Regions from separate parts of the Halomonas sp. IOP_14 genome, predicted to be linked through region 3. Evidence: predicted binding sites of a transcription regulator. Region 3 holds the regulator's gene; each other region holds the start of a gene.
What was found. The regulator PhoB, encoded in region 3, activates phosphate uptake and scavenging genes when phosphate is short. The targets are predictions, from matches to a motif close to TGTCATANNNNTGTCANA.
Positions count from the first base shown of each region.

Region 1: the regulator PhoB is predicted to act here: its motif matches at 1,906-1,923, upstream of K7H09_RS13295 (CYTH domain-containing protein).
Region 2: the regulator PhoB is predicted to act here: its motif matches at 2,130-2,147, upstream of K7H09_RS13955 (UTRA domain-containing protein).
Region 4: the regulator PhoB is predicted to act here: its motif matches at 2,616-2,633, upstream of K7H09_RS18770 (PstS family phosphate ABC transporter substrate-binding protein).

Region 1 covers NZ_JAINWD010000017.1:20,257-24,438, reverse strand. Annotated here, with positions in the region: gene K7H09_RS13300 (ion transporter) at 17-934, opposite strand; gene K7H09_RS13295 (CYTH domain-containing protein) at 986-1,885, opposite strand; gene K7H09_RS13290 (TIGR00153 family protein) at 2,023-2,703, shown strand; gene K7H09_RS13285 (inorganic phosphate transporter) at 2,714-3,979, shown strand.
Region 2 covers NZ_JAINWD010000018.1:66,595-70,776, forward strand. Annotated here, with positions in the region: gene K7H09_RS13950 (ABC transporter substrate-binding protein) at 1-707, shown strand, start outside; gene K7H09_RS13955 (UTRA domain-containing protein) at 1,279-2,052, opposite strand; gene K7H09_RS13960 (ABC transporter substrate-binding protein) at 2,322-3,401, shown strand; gene K7H09_RS13965 (alkaline phosphatase family protein) at 3,458-4,182, shown strand, end outside.
Region 3 covers NZ_JAINWD010000007.1:91,019-95,200, reverse strand. Annotated here, with positions in the region: gene K7H09_RS07510 (chorismate--pyruvate lyase family protein) at 133-708, shown strand; gene ubiA (4-hydroxybenzoate octaprenyltransferase) at 744-1,634, shown strand; gene phoB (phosphate regulon transcriptional regulator PhoB) at 1,760-2,449, shown strand; gene phoR (phosphate regulon sensor histidine kinase PhoR) at 2,452-3,738, shown strand; gene K7H09_RS07490 (hypothetical protein) at 4,050-4,182, shown strand, end outside.
Region 4 covers NZ_JAINWD010000035.1:7,584-11,765, forward strand. Annotated here, with positions in the region: gene K7H09_RS18755 (STAS domain-containing protein) at 1-444, shown strand, start outside; gene K7H09_RS18760 (multidrug effflux MFS transporter) at 585-1,772, shown strand; gene K7H09_RS18765 (sulfite exporter TauE/SafE family protein) at 1,832-2,563, shown strand; gene K7H09_RS18770 (PstS family phosphate ABC transporter substrate-binding protein) at 2,694-3,707, shown strand; gene pstC (phosphate ABC transporter permease subunit PstC) at 3,803-4,182, shown strand, end outside.

The DNA of each region.
Region 1 (4,182 bases), on a different contig from region 3:
GGGGCGCGTTTTTGTCTTAGTTCTTGTCTTCGTCACTCTCGTGGCGATTTTCTTGAGCGTCATCTGTTTTGTCGTCATCCTTCTTGCGCGGGTCTTCGCTGTCTTCATCCAGCCAGGTGCCGCAGCGTAGGCAGTAGCGGGCGCGTTTTTCATGGCGTTCGTGACCGCAGCCGGGGCAGGCTTCTTCGGAGTAACGCTCTTCACGGATCGAGCGAATCACCTGAGCGGAAAACACCCCGGTGGGCACGGCAATGATCGAGTAGCCGAGCAGCATGAGTACCACCGTAATCGATTTACCCAGCGCAGTAGCGGGGACGATGTCGCCATAGCCGACGGTGGTCATGCTGACAATGGCCCAGTACATCGACATCGGAATACTGGTGAAGCCCGCCTCAGAGGATTCGATGGTGTACATCAGCGCCGCGAACAGGGTAATCACCATTAATATGGCGCTAAAAAACAGCAATATCTGGCGCATGCTGCGTTTAAGGGCATCCATTAAAAGACGCGCCTCGCCGACAAACTCCATCAGGCGCAGAATACGAAAAATGCGCAGTACTCGCAGCAGACGAACGATCACCAATCCATGGGCGCCTGGTACCAAAAGCACTAGCCATGGGGGCAACACGGCAATCAAGTCGACGATCCCGTAAAAGCTTCTTAAATAGAGCGTCGGCTTTTCCAGGCAGTAAATGCGCAAGATCAGCTCAATGCTGAACAATAGCGTGAAGACCCACTCAAGATAGAAGAATAGCTCACCGTACCGCTCGGCATAAGTCTCGATACTGCCCAGCATAATGACCGCAACGCTGAGTAGAATCGCCACAATCAAGGCGATATCAAACGCTTTGGCTCCCGGCGTGTCAGACTCAAATATGATATGAAACAGGCGGGTGCGTAGGCCTTCCGCGCCGGGGGTTAAGTTTAAATTCATTGCATCATCCTGAAGTGGACCTCAATGCCGTCCTGAAAAGTGCGCTAGGACCTAGCGTAGCGCGGTTTGGTACGCCAAGCGATGGGCGAGCGCTAACGCCGCTTTACCGTAGGCTGCATTGGGCTGGCCGTCCGCATCGAGCGCGCCAGGCAGCGCCTGGGCATAAGCGCGTGCGGTGGCATCCAGTTCGGGATGTTCGGCGAGAGTGGCCAGCGCCTGCTGGGCATCGTTTAAAAAGCTGGCTTGTTGGCTGTCGTGGTAGGCGTCCAGCGCCAGCGTGGCACGGTGCAGCCACTCTGCCGGGGAGTGCGCTTCGGGGAGCGGCCAGTGTTGGCTACTAAGCGCATTGCCACGGGCCGCCTTGCTACTGTCCGAGGGTCGCAGGGGTACCTGTTCAGCAAGGGTCAATGCCAGCGCCCACAGAGCTTCAGGCTCGCCGCCTTTTAATTCGAGCTCTGCTTCGCGAATCGGCGTGCGGTAGTCACCGCTAATAATTTCGCCTTCATCCAATACCAGCTCGACATGACTCTCCTGACCTTGTCCGCCCTCTTTTAGCTGCCAGCTACGCCGTGTGAAATCGGTGCTGAGTTGGGGAGCGAGGGCATCTAGCACACCGCTAAGTTCGCCTTGAAAAGGGGGGAGTTTGGCAATTGAAGCGAGATCCAACTGCGGACCAGCCACTTGCCACTCCCACTCTTCGCGCTGGGAAAGCCCGCCACCACCTTGGCCAGCGGTTTTCACCGTTTGCAGCACCTGGCCGTCTACCTGGCGAAGTCGCAGCGCAATATGTGCTTTCGCCAGATCACCCTGAGGGGTATCAAAGTAGGTATTGGTCAACGTTTGTTTACGCACGGCGTGTGAAGCGAGATACGGGTGTTGAGTCAGCGCCGCAGGCCCTGTCGGGGCAAGGGCCAGTTTAAGTTCCACTTCCATGGGGTTTGGGCTTTTCATGACGCTAGCCACCTCGTTATCGTGACATTTAAATGAATATTTGATTACATTTGTGAACTTTTCATGACGGCGGCAGGCGCACTCTTTATACTGGCGCCGCCATTTCCAGGCTCCCCGAAAACAGGCTAAAAGGCATTATGGTTACCTCCAATCCTTTTTCTTCGATGTTTGGCCGCTCGCCATTCCAGCCGTTATTGGCCCATATCGTCAAGACGAATGAGTGTGCCGATCAGCTGTTGCCGTTTTTTGAAGCAACCCTGGTTGATGACTGGGACAAAGCGGCTGAGCTGCGCGAAAACGTCACCCGCCTAGAGCATGACGCCGATACGCTGAAAACAGAACTACGGTTGAACCTGCCCAACACCATGTTTCTTCCGGTGTCGCGCTCCGATCTGCTTGATCTGATCAGCGTGCAGGACAAGATCGCCAACAAGGTGCGTGACATTACCGGCATTATGCTGGGGCGTAAAATGCGCGTGCCGGATGAGCTGGCCGCGCCGATGCGCGACTACATTCGAACCAGCGTTGCCTGCGTGGCGCAAGCGCGTCAAGCGCTAGAAGAGCTCAAGGATCTGCTCGAGTCCGGCTTTGGCAAAAATGTCTCGGATGTGATGCAGAAGATGATCCGTGAGCTGCACACTCTCGAACACCAAGCCGACGACCAACAGATCACCATTCGCCGCCAGCTGTTCAAGCTTGAGAGCCAGCTACCACCAGTGGACGTGATCTTTCTCTACAAGATCATTGAATGGGTTGGCGAACTATCCGACCGCGCCGAGCGCGTGGGTAGCCGTCTGCAGATCCTGACTGCCCGCTAAGGGGACTTTCATGCTGATTATTGCCCAGCACGGTGAAATCTTTATCATCCTGGCCTGTTTGTTTGGCTTTTTCATGGCCTGGGGCGTTGGCGCCAACGACGTGGCCAATGCCATGGGAACCTCGGTGGGGTCGAAAGCGATCACCATCAAACAGGCTATCCTGATTGCGGTCATTTTTGAATTCCTGGGTGCCTGGCTAGCCGGTGGCGAAGTTACCAATACGATCCGTAAAGGTATTATCGACCCCGAACTGCTACAGGACGACCCACAATTGCTGGTCTACGGCATGCTGGCAGCCCTGCTGGCGGCGGGGACATGGCTGCTGGTGGCCTCCATGAAAGGCTGGCCGGTTTCCACGACGCACTCGATTGTCGGCGCGATCGTAGGCTTTGCGGTTGCAGGGCTAGGCCCTGCCACGGTGGACTGGGGTGCGGTAGGCAAGATTGCCGCCAGTTGGGTGGTCTCCCCCTTGTTGGCAGGTACCATCGGTTTCGTGCTGTTTAAATCGGTACACCACCTGATTTTCGAGGACGCCAACCCGTTCACGGCCGCCAAACGCTACGTACCCGGTTATGTGTTTCTGGTGGGCTTCATCGTTTCGATGGTCACGCTGACCAAAGGGTTATCTCATGTGGGGTTGGATCTAACCTTCAATCAGAGCCTGTTGTTGTCGATCCTGCTGGGCCTGGTGATCATGGGTATTGGCCTGATCATGCAGCGGCGTATCAAGTTCGAGCACAATACCAACGACCACTTCGGCTATGCCAATGTTGAGCGTGTGTTCGGCGTGCTGATGATCTTCACCGCCTGCGCCATGGCCTTTGCCCACGGCTCCAACGATGTGGCGAATGCGGTTGGCCCACTGGCGGCAGTCATCAGCGTGGTGCAAACCGGCGGTGAAATTGGTGGTTCCGCACTGGTGCCCTGGTGGGTACTCGTATTGGGTGGAGCTGGTATCGTAGTGGGCTTGGTCACCTACGGCCATAAGGTCATCGCTACCGTGGGTACCGGGATTACGGAACTGACCCCCAGCCGTGGCTTTGCCGCTACCCTGGCGGCAGCCACGACGGTGGTGCTGGCCTCGGGCACTGGCCTGCCGATTTCCACCACCCACACCCTGGTCGGCGCGATTCTTGGGGTGGGGCTGGCACGCGGCATGGCGGCATTGAACCTGCGGGTCATCGGCACGATTGCCATGTCATGGCTGATCACGCTACCAGCAGGCGCTGGCCTGGCGATTCTGTTCTTCTTTATGTTCAAGGGTATGTTCGGCTAACGAATAATAAACAGCACTTGTAAACGTAGTACGCCAAGGCTCGAAAGGCTTTAGAAGCATCTGAGCGATAAGATCACAGCGGCATCTTCATGTTTATCTGCATTAGATCGAGCAGATTTGCATTTGAAGGTGCCGCTGTTTTTCGTGCTCTGGTAAAGTAACTGGAGATTGTTTTTGAAATTGTTTTTGAGATTGTTTCTTTC
Region 2 (4,182 bases), on a different contig from region 3:
GCTACCATGAGTGGGTAGGGGAGCCAAGAATCCCCGACGGCGTTGCAGATATTGGCCTGCGATCACAGCCCAACCTCGAACTCATGGCGCAATCGCCACCGACGCAAACGTTCATTTCGCCGATGTTCGCCAGTTTGACAGAGCGTCTGGAGAGAATTGCCCCCGTCACGTCGTTCTCCCCCTATTCTCCCGGCACTCATACCTGGCAAGAGATACAAACACTCACCCGGCAGCTAGGTGAGTTGACCGGCCACCGGCTACAGGCAGCGCAGCTAATCAACGAAACGCATGCGTTGATGGACACGCTTAGCCAACAGCGTCCCGATGCACCGCCGCTGCTGATGGTGCAATTCATGGATGCCCGCCATGTCAGGGTTTTTGGTGACAACAGTCTCTATAATGCCGTGCTTGAACGAATCAATTTGACCAATGCCTGGGATCGGCCTACCAACGCCTGGGGATTTTCACTCGTGGGTATCGAAGCGCTCTACGACTATCCTGAGGCCACGCTGGTCGTTGTCGAGCCGGTGCCCGCTGGGGTCGAAGACGCACTGGCGAAAAGTGGTTTATGGCAACACTTACCCAGCGTTAAAAACGCCACTCTATTGCGCTTACCGCCGGTATGGAGTTTTGGCGCGCTGCCTTCCGCTCAACGCTTTGCTCGGGAGCTGGTTTCTGCCCTGACGTCGCGCACCCACCTTGAGTAAGCGTTTGAGCGCTTAACCCTATTTCCGATCAGGCTAGGTGCTATTTCATGCGTCAATGGCGCCGGTGGCGCTGTCATTTTGCAGGCTGACCATGCCTTTCCAGCGCTTTTCCAACAACCAACTCCAGCTCTCTTGGTGGATATCCAGCCTCTTGGGGAACATGGTGATATGCCCACTGGGGCGAGAACCGTGACCAAATCGCTCTGGATTTCGTTGGCACCTTAAAACGTTCTGCTGCTTTTATTGTGCAGAATACTGCTCATTAATTTTTCCTGAAGCTTATTTTGCGCACTAAACTGCTCATATTGGATATCTTGAGCACTATTCTGCGCACAGGTGGTGCTTGAAACTGACAGTACAGATTCATTTTGATAAGGCTTGGCACGATGCGGGTTAATTGTCGTTACCTGCCCACGAATATTGGACGCGAGGTTCGTTGGCTTGCGCACTCTTGATACTCGGCTCAAGCGCTGGGGCTGTTATGAAAAAACACGCTGCTGATGATCGTGAAGCGGCGTTGGTGACGCTGTTGAAACGCTTTTATGCGGGCGAGCTCACCGATGGGCAGTTGTTACGTGCCCTGCGGCGCCGCCGACACAGTGAGTTCAATCGCATCATGTCGCCAAAGCTCATCGTCATAATCGATGGCTCGGCCATTCTGGTCGTAGTTGATACGAGTGACGCGCTGAGCAGGCCCTCCTGAGGCCGCGCGCAGTGCCTCAGCCGCACGACTATGCAGCACCGTGGAGCAGAGCTCGAAGCTGACACGGCTGATGCGTACGCCGTAGTGGCTGCGATAGAGTTCGGTGAGTGAGCAGGTCACGAGGTCGTGCTCGAGAATCCCGGGGAAGCAGTCCGCGCGCAGGTAGTGTTCGACGTATAGCACGGGGCGCCCATCGATACGGCGTGCCCGGATGATGTGGAAAACCGGTGCTCCTTCCAGGATGCCCAGGCGGGCCGCGACCTTGGGTTGGGCAGGGCACTGGGTGGCTTTGAGTACCTCGGTTTCCGGGCAGCGCTGCTGGGACGCTACCATTTCCTTGAACGGCAGAGAGGCGAGTAAGTCGTAGCGAAGACGAGGAGGAGAGACGAACCAGCCGCGGCGGCTCTCCCGATAGATGCGACCTTCGGCCTCCAGTTGCATCAACGCCTCACGCAGTGTGATGCGTGTGGTTGAGAAGCGCTCCATCATCTGTCGTTCGGAGGGTAGGCGCCCAGTGGCAGAGGGGGTCTCCTCTGCCAGCATGCCCAGTAGCGCCTGCTGAAGGCGGCTGGTCGGTGGCGTCAGGCGGGGTAAGGCGTTATCCGCGCTAAATGGCGTGGCGTGTGGCAGCGTAGTGGTCAAAGGAAGCTCGCTTCTGGTCTAGTTCAGACTGCTTAAGCTCACACGCAGTCGTCTGCAGGTTATTTTAGCGAAGGTATCATGTCAGGGCGATGACATGTCTGATCTATAACCGCCAATTTCAGCAGCAATTTCCGCTATTGTAAGGACATGTGAATGTCATTCAAGCGACATGCCTTTGTCATTTCCACCTCCTAGTATGCCTTTTGTCAGCCGTTACTGAACTAGACCAGATGGCGGCATTACCCTGACTAACCGAATGAGGCCATACTGTGAATCCGACACGCTCGTCGCTGCTGCAACTGACGCTAACCGCTGCGCTCGGAACGGCGCTTCTCGCCAGCCAAGCCCAAGCGGATACCGACCTGTCCGAACTGATCGCCGCTGCCCAGGAGGAGGGGCGCGTCGACAGCGTCGGCATGCCGGACTCCTGGGCCAACTGGAAAGACACCTGGGCCGATTTGCACGAACAGTATGGTTTGGAGCACATGGATACCGACATGAGCTCCGCCGAGGAAATTGCCAAGTTCAAGGCCGAGGGTGAAAATGCCACCGTTGATATCGGTGACGTGGGCATCAGCTTTGGCCCCATCGCCGTGTCAGAAGGCGTGACTCAGCCCTACAAGCCGACGACCTGGGAAGAGATTCCCGATTGGGCCAAGGATGAGGACGGCCACTGGGTATTGGGCTATACCGGCACTATTGCCTTTATGATCAACAAGCAGCTAGTGCCGGAGGAGGAGCGGCCGCGCACCTTTGCTGACTTGGTCGAGGGCGACTACAGCGTAGCGCTGGGCGCCGTAGGGCAAGCGGCGCAGGCTAACAGCTCGGTGCTCGCCGCCGCCTATGCCAACGGAGGTGATGAAAATAACCTGCTGCCAGGGCTGGAGCTGTTTGCCGAACTGGCCCGCCAGGGGCGGTTGTCACTGGCGGATCCCAGCATCGCCAACCTCGAGAAAGGGGAAGTCGAGGTTGCGCTGATGTGGGACTTCAACGCTCTGAACTACCGTGATCAGATCAACCGTGATGCCTTCGATGTGGTCATTCCTGGCGATGCCTCGGTGACTTCTGGCTACGCCACCATCATCAACAAGCACGCTCCGCATCCAAACGCGGCCAAGCTGGCTCGCGAGTTCATCCTCTCTGACGAGGGGCAGTTCAACTTGGCGGAGGGGTATGCCCGCCCGATTCGCGCCGAGCACCTGACCCTCCCCGACGAGATCGCCGCCAAACTGCTGCCCAATGAGCAGTACGCCAATGCCCGCGCGGTAGAGGATTTCGACGCCTGGGAAATGAGCGCTCGGCAGCTGCCGAGCCAGTGGCAGTCCCAGGTGCTGATCCATCAACAGTAACCACCTCCTCTTCCCGACTGACGGCCGCCTCCCCAGGAGGCGGCAAGGAGCCTGTGATGTCTCACCGCGTCATTCTCGTGGTGCTCGATGGCCTTAACCATGCCGTGGGGCGGCACGCTATGGGCCACCTACACGCTCTCTGTGAAGCGGGCCGTGGCAGCTTCCACGCGCTTAATTGCGAGCTGCCAGCCATGTCCCGCCCCCTCTATGAGTGTTTGCTGACCGGCGACCGTCCTGTGGACTCTGGGGTGGTACATAACCAGGTGGTGCGCCGATCAACGGGCACCAGCCTATTCGATCTGGCGGTTCGCCAAGGGCGGCGTACCGCCGCGGCGGCCTATCACTGGGTCAGCGAGCTCTATCTTGAGGCTCCCTTCGTGCCTGCCCGCCACCGTTTCCACCAGAGTGCGGAGAGCGCGATCCAGGTGGGCCTCTTCTACTGGCAGGATCACTACCCTGACGATCACCTGTTCAGCGACGCCGAAGCGCTGCGCCGGCTCAACGCCCCTGACTTTCTGCTGGTGCACAGCATGAATGTCGATGATGCCGGCCATCGCCATGGCGGCGAGTCGCCCCAGTACCGCAACGCCGCACGTCGGGCCGATAGCGCCCTGGCAGACTATTTGCCGCAGTGGCTGGTTGAGGGCTACCAGGTGATGGTGACCGCCGACCACGGCATGAACGCCGACGGTTCTCACTCGGGCCTACTGGAGGAGGAGCGCCGGGTGCCACTATGGCTATTTGGCGAGGCATTTGCTCATGCGCCGGTGGCATCGCTGCA
Region 3 (4,182 bases):
CACCAAAAAAGTTGCTAAATAAGGTTGCGAAAAAAGAAGCGCTAAACCGAGTCGTTAAAAAAGTCGCTGAAACAAAAGCCTTTCAGTGCTCATGTTACACTAGCCAACCCGTTAATTGCCCTGGAGAACTCGGTGACGGCTGCTGCTTTTCGGCAAACTCCTCTATTTTCCCGCTGGCGCCCGATTGATGCGGCGCGCCCGGCGATGAGTGCTTCCTGGTGGCAGTGGGTTGCCTCCACCGACTCGTTAACCGCCCACTTAATGGTCGCAGGTGGCGAGAAGCCGTTTCGAGTACGACTGTTGCGCCAGGGGGTTGGTTGGCCGCGCCAGGATGAGGCTCAGGCGCTGGGCATTGGTGCCAAGCGTTACGCCTGGCTGCGGGAAGTGGCGCTGTGCTTAGATGGAACGCCATGGGTGGTGGCGCGCTCGGTCGCCCCGCTCTCACAGGTAAAGGGCCAACGGCTAGAGTGCCTGGGCGAGCGCTCGCTAGGTAGTTGGCTATTTCGCCAGCCGGGTTTAGTGCGTGGGCCATTGGAAGTAACGACGCATTCCCCCCAGTTTGCTAGCGTCAACGGCATACAGGAAGGCTGTGCCTGGGGAAGGCGCTCTGTTTTTTATCACGGCTGTAAGCACGGCAGTCTGTCGTTATTAGTGCAAGAGTATTTTTTGACGGCGATGGCGGATGATCTTGGCCTGCCTTCGCGCTAGGCTAGCGCCTGCATCTTATTCTTCGTGAGGTAAGCATGGATCGTTCACTGTTGCGGCCGAAGGGATGGGCTCGCGTGGCAGATTTTTTACAGCTGATGCGCTTGAATCGGCCGATAGGCACATGGCTTTTGATGTGGCCGACGCTGTGGGCATTATGGGTGGCTGCGGAAGGTGTACCAGGGCGAAATGTGCTGCTGATTTTTGTGGCCGGCGTTTATGTGATGCGCGCTGCGGGCTGCGTGGTCAATGACTATGCGGATCGCCACTTCGATGGGCATGTGAAACGCACAAAACAACGTCCGCTAGCGACGGGCCGTATCAGCGAAACCGAAGCTCAACTGCTGTTTATCGCCCTGGTGGCCGCTGCGTTTATTCTGGTATTACTGACCAACTGGTTTACGGTGCTGCTCTCGCTGGGCGGGGTGCTGCTGGCGATTATTTATCCGTTTATGAAGCGCTATACCCACTTTCCTCAGGTGGTGCTGGGCGCGGCTTTTTCCTGGGCAATTCCGATGGCTTTTGGCGCCGTGCTCGGCCACGTGCCGCTGGAAGCATGGCTGCTATTCTGCGCTAATGTGTGCTGGACAGTGGCCTACGATACCCAGTACGCCATGGTCGATCGCGACGACGATTTAAAAATTGGCATTAAATCGACGGCCGTGCTGTTTGGAAATGCGGATCGTTTGATTATCGGCTTACTCCAGCTAGCCACCCTGGGGTTGCTGGCTTGGGTAGGCTGGTGGGTTGGTTTAGGTGGTTTCTTCTGGTTAGGGCTAGCGGCAATGGCAGCGACTTTTCTGCATCAGCAGCGCTTAATTCGCGACCAGGAGCGGGATGCCTGCTTCCAGGCGTTTCTCAATAATCACTGGTCGGGACTGCTGATTTTTGCCGGTATCGCGCTAAGTTGGTGGCCTGCGGCTGGCTGATCGAGGCGATTGTCATGTAATTGTCATCAAGTCATGGTGTTATCGTCACTGACATGTCATTGATCTGTTTATCTTTGAACTGTTTTTCTTTGAACTAGTTTCTTTGAACACCGTGAGGCTCTGGTATGACCGCCAAGACCGTTCTGATTGTCGATGATGAGGCGTCGATTCGCGAGATGATCGCGGTAGCGCTGGAAATGGCTGACTATCGCGTGCTCGAAGCGGATAACGCCCAGGATGCCCATGCCATGGTGGTCGACCACCAACCCGATTTACTGCTGCTGGACTGGATGATGCCCGGCACTAGCGGTATTGAGCTGGCGAGACGCCTAAAGCGTGAAGAAACCACCGCTGAAATCCCGATTATTATGCTCACCGCGAAAGGCGAAGAGGATAATAAAATTCAAGGGCTTGAAGCCGGTGCCGATGACTATATCACCAAGCCTTTTTCACCCCGGGAATTGGTGGCACGGCTAAAAGCGGTGCTGCGCCGTGCGACGCCACGTGGCGTTGAAGACCCGATTGAGATTAACGGCCTGCTGCTTGATCCGGTGAGCCACCGGGTAAGTGCCCACGGCAAAGCGCTGGAAATGGGCCCCACCGAGTACCGTTTGCTGCAGTTTTTTATGACTCACCAAGAGCGCGCTTACACACGTAGCCAGCTGCTTGACCAAGTGTGGGGCGGCAATGTTTACGTTGAAGAGCGCACGGTCGATGTGCATATCCGCCGCTTGCGTAAAGCGCTGGGCGACGTGCATCAAAACCTGATCCAAACGGTTCGGGGTACCGGTTACCGTTTCTCTGCACGGGTGTAAATGTGCGTTTATGGAGTCGTGAGCTGTGGCGAATAGCGTGGCTGGCCACGCTGGGCACTTGCTTGGGCTGGCTGTTGGGCTCGGCTGGGCTGGGGCTTGCAGCAGGGCTTGCGGGATGCTTGTTTTACCACTTACGACAGTTACGCGAACTCTATTTGTGGCTCACCCTCCACCCTAACGATGAACCGCCTGCCGCTCGCGGGATGTGGGGCGAGCTATTCGATCGTTTATACCGCTATCAAAAAAGTCAGCGCATCACCCAAAGCCGTCTGCGGGCTACTTTGGCACGTATTCAAGAGTCGTCTGAAGCAATGCGTGATAGCGTGGTCATGCTTGATCGCCACGGTGATTTGGAGTGGTGGAACAGCGCCGCCACCGCCATGCTGGGGCTACAAACCGCCCATGATCGTGGTCAACACATTACCAACCTGCTGCGCGACCCGGGCTTTATCAGCTATTTTAATTCGCGTAACTACAGTGAGCCGTTAACGCTCACCTCACCGATTGATGAACGGCGAATCCTGCAGTATCAAATTACCCTCTACGGTGACGACGAACGCTTAGTGATGGCTCGCGATATCACCCGCTTGCATCGTCTTGAGCAGATGCGGCGCGACTTTGTCGCCAACGTTTCCCATGAGTTACGTACGCCGCTGACCGTTCTCTCCGGCTATTTGGAAACCTACAGTGATATCTCCGACCAGCTTCCGCCGCGCTTGGGACGTAGTATTCAGCAAATGCAGGAACAGACCCAGCGGATGCAGAATCTGGTCAACGATTTATTGCTGCTCTCGCGTTTGGAAATTGACCAGGGCGGCCAAGATCATCATCCACTGTCACTCGAGCCTTTACTGCAAAGCGTTTGTGATGATGCGCTGGCCCTATCGCATCAACGTCATACCATCACCGTCGCCCTTGAGAGCGATGCCCGACTGTTAGGCAGTGAACAGGAGATTCGCAGCGCCGTCTCTAACCTTGCCTTTAATGCGGTTCGCTACACGCCTGCTGGCAGCCAAATCACCCTGCGCTGGAAAGCTAGTGCTACTGGTGGCGGCTATATCGATGTGGAAGATAACGGTGAAGGGATTGATCCCGTTCATATTCCCCGACTAACAGAACGCTTTTACCGTGTTGATAAGGGGCGCAGCACTGCGACTGGCGGCACAGGTTTAGGCTTGGCGATCGTTAAGCACGTGCTGTTGCGCCACGATGCGCAACTACAAATTGAGTCCCTTCCCGGCAAGGGTGCGTTGTTTCGCTGCGCCTTCCCCCCCTCGCGTCTTGTTTAATTTAGCAAGTCATCCCATCGCATAATATTTGTAGCAATGTGCAATATTGGCATGCAAGGTTGGTAAAGCTTTACCCATGTGCCATTTTTACACAGCTTAAAGCGTTGTGTCGTGACTCAGTCGATGCCTTTTTGGCATAACTTATTTTTAATTAAGAGACTGATTTTGTTGTTTTTATTTATATGCTTAAGTTTTTTGGCATGCCTTCTGCAGAGTACAGATTGAAGGAAGATGACCGCAGGAATTGCTGGCTTCTCAGTAAGCCTTTCTTTCTTCATTAAGCGGTACTAAACAGCGATCGGAGGTAGGATATGACGTCCAAGGATTTTCTCAAGAAAGCTGGCATTTTAGGTGTATCTTTTGGTCTGATGGCAAGCCCATTAGCTTTTGCACAAACCGATGAAAATTCGGCGATTGACGAAAACCAAGGTATTACCGCTGACG
Region 4 (4,182 bases), on a different contig from region 3:
CGTTTGACGCTCTGCGCCACGCTGGATACTCAAGCCCAGCGTCTTGCCGAGACGCCGGGGTTGCGTGCCGTATTGATTGACCTGCGTGAAGCCACCAATGTCGATTCGACGGCGCTTGGTTTTTTGGCCAAGGTCGCGATGGCGGTGAAAGGGCGCCTGGAGCAGCCGCCGACGATTATTGTCGATAATCCTGATGTACGGCAGATGTTGGACGTGATGGGCTTTGCGCGTTTCTTCACGCTGATGGAAGCGCCGCTACAACAGACGAGTACGCTCAACAATGAGCTTGAAGAGCTGCCCCAAGAGCCGGCAGACGAAGAGGGACTGCGCGATCGTATCCTGGAAGCCCACCGTATTTTAATGCATATGAACGAGCATAACCGTGAGCAGTTTCAGCCACTGGTTGACATGCTTGAGTCGCAAGACGCCACTACGCATCACTAAGCTCCCCTCTCCTTGATAAGCCCCTGGCCTCTCCCAAGGGCTATCTACCGATAGTCTCCAATCCCGACAAAGGCCTTAAAATCAGCTATGATTAGCGGCCTATCTATTCCAGTGCGTACATTATCGCCTTAAGGAGACCCATGGATCTTAATCCTCGCCGGGTAGCACTGTTGGTTGCCGCCAATACGGCGCTGGCACCCTTTGCTATCGACGCTTATTTGCCTGCCATGGGTATCATTGCTGAAAGCATTGGCGCCAGTATTCACCGTACTGAACTCTCCATCAGCGTATTCTTGTTCGGCTTTGCATTGGGCCAGCTATGCTTTGGGCCGCTTTCGGATCGGATGGGTAGAAAGCCTGTGCTGTTGGGCGGATTGGTGGTGTTTATGCTGGCAAGTCTTGCTATTACGATGGCGAACAGTTTGCCCACGCTGCTGGCTTGGCGGTTTATTCAAGCGCTGGGAGGCGGGGCCTGCGTGGTCAACTCGGCGGCGATTGTGCGCGACTGCTTTAGCGGGCGTGAGGCCGCCAAAGTGATGTCCACCATGGCAATGATTATGATGCTGGCGCCGCTGGTGGCGCCTGCAGTGGGCAGTTTGCTACTGCACGTGGCCGGCTGGTGGCTGATTTTTGTGTTCTTAGCCGTTTACGCAGGCTTTTTGCTCTGGCTGCTAGGAACGCGGTTACCTGAAACCCGCGATATGTCGCTGCCGGCAGCTTCACCACGGCAGGTAATACGCAACTACGCCAGCGTGCTTAAGCATCGTGAAGGCATGGGCTATATCTGTGCGGTAGCGGCTTCCTTTGCGGGCCTGTTTGCCTTTGTGACCGCTTCGCCGTTTCTTTATCTCGACTATTTTGGCCTCTCGCCCGGCACTTATCCGCTAGTGTTTGGGGTCAACGTGGTCGTTATTGCGCTCTCTAATCGGGTCAATATTCATCTGCTCCGCAAGCGCACTCCTCAGCAGAATTTGCGTTTAGGGTTGCTTATACAACTGGTGGCCGCGCTTGGGTTGGTAGCGGTGACCGCCCTGGACATCGCGTCGCTAGTGATCGTGGTGCCGTTGATTATGCTGTTTACCGGTATGATCGGGCTGATTACACCCAACGCGATCTCGTCGTTACTGGATCATTTTGGCCATATCAGCGCCACGGCAACGGCGCTACTGGGCGGGATCCAGTTTACCTGCGGCGCCCTCGCGGGAGTGATGGTAGGGCTGTTCGAGGTAGAGCATCTTTGGCCCATGGTACTCACCATGCTGGGCGCTGCGTTGCTAGGCAATATCGGTGTGCGCAAACTGACTAAAGCACCTGCTGCGGATGAATAGTTTTCAAATGGATAGGGCGTATGGATAGAGCATATGGATAGTTTGAATGGGTAAGTTGAATGGATAGCATGCTGGCTTGGGTCAATATGCCGATGAGCACTTGGTTAGCTTGCTCCGCCGTACTGTTAATGGGTGCTTTTGTGCAGCGCGCTACCGGCTTTGGTTTGGCCATTATTGGCGCACCGCTACTGTTGATGCTAGAGCCTCGTCTGGTGCCGGTCACTCTGGTACTGTTCGGATTTACCGTCTCCCTGATGATGGTGCGTCATTACTGGCACGAGGTGCGCCTGGATTCCATTGGCATGGCGCTAGTGGGGCGCCTTCCCGGCAATGCGCTGGGTATTTGGCTGCTACTCGCCGCCCCCATGTCTGTGTTAGAAAAGCTGATTGCGGTCATCGTCCTGTTTGCGGTACTCGTCACCTTGTGCCGCTTTCAGTTGCCGGTAAACCGAATAACGCTGTTTGGCGCTGGGGTGCTCTCTGGCATTTTTGGCACCGTTGCGGCTATTGGTGGCCCACCCATCGTGCTGCTGATGCACGGCTTACCCACTGATCGTGTGCGCGGCAATCTAGCCGCCTTTTTCATTTTGACCTCTCTATTGACCTTAATCACCCTTGCCTTGGCTGACCAGATTCAGCTTTGGCATTTCCAGGTCGCGCTTACCTTCCTACCTGCAGTATTAATAGGTAACGCCTTGGCAGATACCGTAGCCCACCGTTTAGACCGACGCATGCTGCAAGGTGCCTCGCTGGCGTTATGCACCCTCGCGGCGCTAGGACTTTTGTGGTGATGTAAGGTCGGGTTGCCTCTATGTAACGAAAAATTTTCTACGTTTTGCTCGCTGTCATGAAGTTGTCATGGAACCAGTGCAAGGTATGCCTTGCGAAGGCCAGATCCCTACATGAACAGGAGTATTTCGCATGAACCGTATTCTAAAAACCACCGTTATCGCGGCTGCTGTAATGAGCGTTGCCGGTGTTGCTCAAGCCCGTGATCAAATCCGAATCGTTGGTTCCAGTACCGTTTACCCGTTTGCCAGCTACGTAACGGAAGAGTTCGGTGCGACTACTGGTAACCCGACGCCTGTTATTGAATCGACTGGTTCGGGCGGCGGTTTGCGTCTGTTCTGTAATGGTGTTGGTGAAGGCACACCCGACATTACTAACGCTTCTCGTCGCATGAAAGTGTCTGAGTTTGAGCGTTGTGAAGAGAACGGCGTTACCGATATCACCGAGGCTAAAATCGGTTCTGACGGCATCGTATTGGGTCAATCAAGCGAAAACGATGACATTGCTTTAACCCGCGAACAGATCTTCATGGCGGTAGCTGCCATGGTGCCGGTTGATGGCGAGTTAGTTGAAAACCCCTACACCAACTGGAGCGAGATCGATTCTTCGCTGCCAGACCGTGAAATCTCCATTTATGGGCCGCCGACAACTTCGGGTACCCGCGATGCTTTTGAAGAGCTGGTAATGGAATCTGCGTCTGAGGGTATGGATGTTTACGGCGATGAAGGCTACACCGATATTCGTTCTGACGGTGTTTACATCGATGCCGGTGAAAACGACAACCTGATCGTTCAGCGCCTTTCAGAAGACACCGGTGCCTTTGGTATCTTCGGCTACTCTTTCCTTGAAGAGAATACTGACACGATCAGCGCTGCCAGTATTGATGGCGTCGATCCTGAGGCTGAGGCGATCAGCTCCGGTGACTATCCTATCGCGCGTTCACTGTGGTTCTACGTGAAGAACCAGCACGCTGAAGACGTCCCGCCGATGTACGATTACGTCGATATGTTTATGAGCGAAATGATGATTGGCGATGATGGCTACTTGCGTGATATCGGCTTGATCGTTCTGCCAGAAGAAGAGCGCGAAGAGTGGCGCCAGGCTGTTGCAGATCGCACTTCAATGACAGCAGACGTTCTTAAGTAAGTTGGTAGGTCAGATTAAAAGTGGTCGGCAGCGCAAGCTGCCGACCCGTTATTGTTGATAGGTTTCTTAACCGGTGACCACGTGAGAGAGATGCGATGCAGACCAACCAGCTTCTTCTGATTTTTTGCAGTGCATTATTGCTGCTGGGGCTGCTGGCTTTTTTTGCTGGCCGTTCAAAAGCCACTCGGTTACGTAGCGCGGGTACGGCGATGTTCGCCCAGCCTGACCAATACGCTTGGTTTACAGTACTCTCCACCGCCGGGCCAGCCGTGGTAGTGAGTGCCTTGGGCGCTTTCGTTTTGCTTCTAATGGGCGCCGACATTCCTACGCTTTATCTGCTGGCGGCGAGCTTAGTGATAGCAGCCATCGGGCTACTGGTGAGTCTTAATCAAGTAAAACCCGATTTTCATGCCCGTCAAGCCATTGAGCGGGTCATTCGCATGACCCTGGCTGGGGCAGCGTTAATCTCCATTTT